Acuticoccus sp. I52.16.1: one gene and its partner. The protein of the gene in region 2 interacts with the protein of the main gene of each other region in a pairwise test. Links are inferred from orthologs where the notes say so. Each region holds a gene or a part of one and is shown on either strand. Other genes may lie near its edges. The genes, in order: ccmE and ccmC.

What was found.
Region 1: the proteins of ccmC (region 2) and ccmE interact in binary tests that used the Escherichia coli proteins (3 or more experiments, as listed by UniProt). The link is inferred for Acuticoccus sp. I52.16.1 from one-to-one orthologs.

The regions. Positions count from the first base shown.
Region 1 is NZ_CP094828.1:4,634,369-4,637,400, reverse strand. What follows is about bases 169-2,888. They hold ccmE (cytochrome c maturation protein CcmE), read right to left. Parts: upstream 1,928-2,888; coding sequence 1,409-1,927; downstream 169-1,408. Other genes in these bases: ccmI (c-type cytochrome biogenesis protein CcmI), read right to left, coding at 2,126-2,888; MRB58_RS20885 (heme lyase CcmF/NrfE family subunit), read right to left, coding at 169-1,401. Outside these bases: more of MRB58_RS20885, read right to left, coding at 1-168; more of ccmI, read right to left, coding at 2,889-3,032. UniProt on the Escherichia coli protein: Heme chaperone required for the biogenesis of c-type cytochromes. Transiently binds heme delivered by CcmC and transfers the heme to apo-cytochromes in a process facilitated by CcmF and CcmH.
Region 2 is NZ_CP094828.1:3,632,726-3,635,783, forward strand. The notes cover bases 155-2,900. They hold ccmC (heme ABC transporter permease CcmC), read right to left. Parts: upstream 2,033-2,900; coding sequence 1,277-2,032; downstream 155-1,276. Other genes in these bases: MRB58_RS16375 (NUDIX domain-containing protein), read right to left, coding at 155-556; MRB58_RS16380 (DsbE family thiol:disulfide interchange protein), read right to left, coding at 553-1,119; ccmD (heme exporter protein CcmD), read right to left, coding at 1,109-1,264; ccmB (heme exporter protein CcmB), read right to left, coding at 2,134-2,790; ccmA (heme ABC exporter ATP-binding protein CcmA), read right to left, coding at 2,790-2,900. In the rest of the region: more of MRB58_RS16375, read right to left, coding at 41-154; more of ccmA, read right to left, coding at 2,901-3,058. UniProt on the Escherichia coli protein: Required for the export of heme to the periplasm for the biogenesis of c-type cytochromes.

The DNA of each region.
Region 1 (3,032 bases), 1.0 Mb from region 2 along the record:
CGCCACGCTGCCGACGACGAGGTAGAGCCCCAGCGCCACCCCGAAGGCCGCCGTCAGCGCCGTCTCCTCCCCCGCCAGCCAGGCCGACACGGCCGCGCCGACCACCGCGACGGCCGCCGCGGGGATCAGCCGCTGCGCCGCCGCGGCGGCATCGCCCCGCTTCCACGCCAGCAGCGGGCCGAAGGGGAGCACCGCGAAGAGCGGCACCATCAGCGGGATGAAGGTGAGATTGAAGTACGGCGGGCCGACGGAGATCTTCCCTCCCGTCAGCGTCTCCAGCACCAGCGGGTAGAGGGTGCCGACGAGGACCGTGGCACACGCCGTCGTCAGGAAGACGTTGTTGAAGACGAGCGCGCCCTCGCGGCTCATGGGCGCGAACGCTCCGCCCGCCTTCAGCGCCCCCGCCCGCAGCGCGAAGAGCAGGAAGGCGCCGCCGATGAACGCGGCGAGGATCATCAGGATGAAGAGCCCGCGCGTCGGATCCGAGGCGAACGCATGAACCGAAGTCAGCACGCCGGAGCGGACCAGGAAGGTCCCCAGCAGCGACAACGAGAAGGTGATGATGGCCAGCAGCACCGTCCACACCTTGAGCGCGTCGCGCTTCTCCATCACGGCAGCCGAGTGCAGCAGCGCGGTGCCCGCCAGCCAGGGCATGAACGACGCGTTCTCCACCGGGTCCCAGAACCACCAGCCCCCCCAGCCGAGCTCGTAGTAGGCCCAGTAGGAGCCCATCGCGATGCCGAGAGTGAGGAAGATCCATGAGATCAGCACCCAGGGCCGCACCCAGCGCGCCCACGCCGCGTCGATCCGCCCCTCGATCAGCGCCGCGACGGCGAAGGCGAAGACGATCGAGAAGCCGACATAGCCTACGTAGAGGAGCGGCGGATGGATCGCGAGGCCGATGTCCTGCAGCAGCGGGTTGAGGTCCTGCCCCTCCAGCGGCGCGGGGAAGAGGCGCTCGAACGGATTGGAGGTGGCGAGGATGAAGGCGAGGAAAGCGGTCGACACCCAGCCCTGCACCGCGACCACCGTCGCCCGCAGCGAGAGCGGCATGTTTCGCCCCAGGGTCGCCGCCAGCAGGCCGAACAGCGCCAATACCAGCACCCACAGGAGCATCGACCCTTCGTGGTTCCCCCAAACGCCGGAGATCTTGTAGATCAACGGCTTGGCCGAATGCGAGTTCTCGAACACGTTGGCGAGCGAGAAGTCGGACCGTATGTAGGCCGCCGCCAGCGCGACGAACGCGAAGCCGATGAGGGCGAAGACCGCCCCCGCACAGGGCGCCGCCGTCGCCATCAGCCGCGCGTCGCCGGTGCGCGCACCGACGATCGGCAGGATGGACTGCACCAGCGCGATGGTCAGCGCCAGGACGAGCGCGAAATGGCCGACCTCGTTCAGCATCGCGGCGTCACTCCTTCGGGATGGCCTGGTCCGGGTCGATCGTGGCGGTCCGGGCGCGGCCCTCCATGCCGGTACGCGCCGCCTCGCCCTCCTTCCAGCGCCCTTGCGCCTTCAGCGAATCGACGACTTCCTTGGGCATGTAGTTCTCGTCGTGTCGGGCGAGCACGGTGTCCGCCTCGAGGATGCCGGACGGGTTCATCATCCCTTCGGTGACGACCCCCTGCCCCTCGCGGAAAAGGTCCGGAAGGAGACCGGTATAGGTGACCGAGACATGATTGACGGTGTCGGTCACCGCGAAGGTCACCTCCCCGTCGGTGCCGCGCACCAGCGAGCCGTCCTCGACCAGGCCGCCGAGGCGGATGCGCGCGCCGGCGGGGTGGACAGCCTCCTTCAGCTCGGTCGGCGTGGCGGCGTAGGTGATGCGGTCGCCCAGCCCGTAGAGGACGAGCGCGGCGGCGCCGGCGATGGCGAGCCCCGCGACCGCCACCAGCGCGAGGCGCCGCGCCTTGCGGCCGCGCCGCGTCATGCCGTCACTCCGAGGGTGGCGGATCCGCGGCGGCGACCGCCGAAAGGACCCGTGGGACGGCACCCGGTCGGTGCCTTCGCACCGCACCGCGGTGGGTGGAGATGGCCGCAACCGTGGCCGCAGGATGCGGCGCATGCTGCGCGCGATGCGGGCGCGGCGGCGCGACTCGATATGGCGTGGACTGTGCTCATCATGGCCTCACCGGGGACCCGAAACGGGATCGACGGCGCCGTCGACCGTGGCGGCGAACGCCTCGCGCTCGGGGCCGTCGAGCGCGGCGAGCGCGGCGGCGACGGCCGTCTCGGCGTCCGCCTCGCGGCCCATGACGCGGTAGGACCGGACCAGCCGCGCCCATTCCTCGGCCGTGCCGCCGTCCGTCTCCAGGCGTGCGGCGAGGCTCGCCACCATGCCCTCGATCTGCGCCGCGCGCTCGCCGGCCGGCAGCGCAGCGATCGCGGCGGCGGCGGGGGGCGCGGCGACGGCGGGGGCGGCGGCGGTGGGAGCGGCGGCGGATGGCCCCCGCGCGGCCGCCTGCGGGGTGCGGGCGGCGGCGTCGGCCTGCTTGAGGGCGGCGACCTCGGAGCGGGCGATCGGGAGCCAGCTCTCACTGCCGTCGCTGGCTTCCAGCAGGGTGCGCCAGCGCGCCGCCGCATCGCTCAGGTCCCCGCGCTGGCGAGCGGCCACCGCGAGGAAGACACGCGGCGCCACCGCCTCCGGCTCGGCGGCCGAGGCCTGCCGGAACAGCTCCAGCGCGGCGTCCGTCACGGTGCCGCCGGCGGCGAACATCAGCGCCTGGCCGCGCCCGGTGAGGCGGGCCGGCGACGGGCCGAGCAGCTCGGCGGCGCGGGCGTAGGCATCGGCGGCATCGGCGAAGCGGCGCATGCGCAGGTACATCGGCGCCAGCGCCTCCCACCCCGCGCCTTCGTCCGGCCGTGCGGCGAGCCGCGCCTCGGCGCGAGCGACGAGCTGGGCGAAGTCGCTCTCGTTCGTCGTCTGGCGGGCGGCGAGCGGGCGGTCGCCATAACCGGGCATGCCGAGGGTGAGGTAGGCGCCGACCGCGGCCGCGGGCACCAGCACCGCGAGCAGCGCAGCCGCGCCCCAACGC
Region 2 (3,058 bases):
CGCAAGGTGACAGCGTGGGCACGAAGGCGTGAATTGCGACTTATTCGGGGCCCTTCGGATCGACGATATCGGGATTGGCGAAGGGGCCGCCCGGCGTGTCGGCGTGGGCGAGGGCCCAGCGTACGGTGGTGAAGGCGAGGTCCTGATAGGGAATTTCGTGCGGTTCGAAGAGCGCGACGGCGAGGCTCTCCGGGCCCGGAGCGAACACCGGCGCTTCGAGGTGGGCGCGGTAGATGAGCTGCACCTGCGACAATCTGCGGATCGTGTAGACCGCCAGCAGCGAGTCGATGACGATGGACGCGCTCGCCTCCTCGAAGGCCTCGCGCATGGCCCCCTCGGGGGGAGCCTCGCCATTCTCGAGGTAGCCTGCAGGCAACGTCCAGCGCCCGCGCCCCGGCTCGATGTTGCGCTTGCACAGGAGGATGCGCGAGCCGTATCGCACCACCGCCCCGGCGACGATCTTCGGATTGTCGTAGGCGATGAAGCCGCATTGGTCGCAGATGTCGCGTGCGAGCGTGTCGCCGTCCGGCACCCGGCGCGTGAACGTGGGCGTCACGAGCCGGCGGCCTCGCCGCGTTCGGCCAGCAGGCGCGTCATCATGGTGCCGAACGAGCCGGCCAGCGCCTCCTCGCTCAGCGGGCCGACGTGCTTGGCCCGCACCCGCCCCTCCGGCCCGACGAGGAAGCTCTCAGGCACCCCCGTCAGGCCCCATTCGATGGCGCCGCGTCCGTCCGGATCCACGCCGACGGCGGCGTAGGGATTGCCCAGCTCGGAGAGGAAGCGCACCGCGTCCTCGGGCTTGTCCTTGTAGTCGATGCCGACGACGGTCAGCCCCGGTGTCCGGGCGAGCTCGACCAGGAGCGGATGCTCGATCCGGCACGGCCCGCACCACGAGGCGAAGATGTTGACGAGCGTCACCTTGCCGGCGAACGCCGCGGGGTCGACGCCGGGGAGGGCGGGCTCCAGCGCGGCGAACACGGTCGCCGGCGCACCGCGGCCGATGAGCGCGGAAGGGATGACGGCGCGATCCTGCCCGTCGCCGACGCGCACCGCGAACACGCCCGCCAGCGCCGCGAACAGCACCAGCGGCACGGCGAGGAGGAGGCGGTTAGCGCGCACGGCCGATCCTCTCGGCCGACCGCTCGGCGCGCGCCAGGTCGCGGCGCGCGGCGATCCGCCCCACCACCGCCCAGCCGACCAGCCCGGCGACGGCGCCGAAGACGATCGCGTAGGCCGATATCACGTAGGCTGCATAGTCACCCATCGCGTTCTCCCGTCAGCCGGCGTTGCGGGCCGCGCGCAGCCGCAGCGTGCGGGCGCGACGGCGGAGCAGCTCGGTGCGCATCTCGGCGAGGTGCAGCGTCATGAAGAGGAGGGTGAAGGCGAGCGCCATCACCAGGAGCGGCGTCAACATCGAGGCGGGCATCGACGGTCCGTCGAGCCGCATGACGCTGGCGCCCTGGTGCAGCGTATTCCACCAGTCCACCGAGAACTTGATGATCGGGATGTTGATGAAGCCGATCAGCGTGGCGATGGCGGTGATGCGCGCCGCGCGGGCCGGCTCCTCGATCGCGCGGGAGAGCGCGATGAGGCCGAGATACATGAAGAAGAGGATCAGCATCGACGTCAGCCGCGCGTCCCACACCCACCAGGCGCCCCACATCGGCTTGCCCCAGATCGCGCCGGAGGCGAGCGTCGCGAGGGTGAAGGCGGCGCCGATCGGTGCCGCGGCGCGGGCGGCGACGTCGGCCAGCGGGTGGCGCCAGACGAGCGTGCCGAGGGCGGCCGAGGTCATCACCACGTAGGCCATCAGCGCGATGTAGGCGGAAGGGGCATGGATATACATGATCCGCACGGTGGACCCCTGCTGGTAGTCCTCGGGCGAGGCCCATAGCGCCAGGTAGAGGCCGAAGCACAGCGTGACGGCCGTCAGCGCCGCGAGGATCGGCACCGCACGGTCGGCGATCCCGGCGAAGCGGCCGGGGTTGATGATCGATGGCCGCTTGCCGGCCGTGTCGCTGGTGACGGACATGTCCACTCCTGTGGCGCCGATCGTAATTGCTCCAACTCGGCTTTCAAAGTGCGACCAACAGCATAGGCCGCGCCACACGGCCGCGTCCGCCGTGCCGGGCGTCAGTCCGCCTCGCGCAGCGCCGCGGCGGCCGCGAGCGGGCCGACGACGGCGAAGACGAGCGTGGTGGCGCCGAGCAGGGCGAACGGGGGGCCGATCGCCCGCCCCGCGCTCGCCGCCTCCACCGCGCCGACGCCGAAGATGACGACGGGGATCGACAGCGGCAGCACCAGCACCGCGATCAGCACCCCGGCGCGGCGCAAGGTCACCGCCAGCGCCGCGCCCACGGCCCCGATCAACGCCAGCGCCGGCGTGCCGACGACGAGGCTCGCCAGCGTCACCAGCAGGAGCCGCGGCGAGAGGTTGAGGAGGATGCCCGCCAGCGGCGTCGCGGCGATCAGAGGCAGCGCCGCGGCGGTCCAGTGCGCGGCGGCCTTGGCGAGCACCACCGTCACCAGCGGCGTGTCGGCGAGGCGCAGCTGGTCGAGCGTGCCGTCCTCATGATCGGCCTGGAAGAGCCGCTCCAGGCCCAGGAGGAGGGCCAGCAGCATCGCGATCCACAAGAGTGCCGGACCGATGCGGGCCAGCAGCGGCAGGTCCGGCCCCAACGCGAACGGCGCCACCGCCGTCACCGCGAGGAAGAAGATGACCCCCACGCCGCCGCCGCCCCCCGCCGACCACGCCAGCCGCACGTCGCGCAGGTAGATCGCGGCGAGCATCACGCGGCCTCCTGCGCCCGTGCCCGCGCCGCGGCGGCGGAGAGGTCGAGCGTCGCGGTGTCGATCCCGAGCGGCTCGTGGGTGGCGGCGAGGATCATGCCGCCGCCGGCGAGGTGCTCGCCCATCATCGCGGCGAAGGCGGCGCGCGACGCGGCGTCGAGCCCCGCGGTCGGCTCGTCGAGCAGCCAGAGCGGCCGCGGCACCGCCATCAGCCGCGCCAACGCCAGGCGCCGCCGCTGCCCCTGGCTGAAGAGTTGCGCCGGCGTCT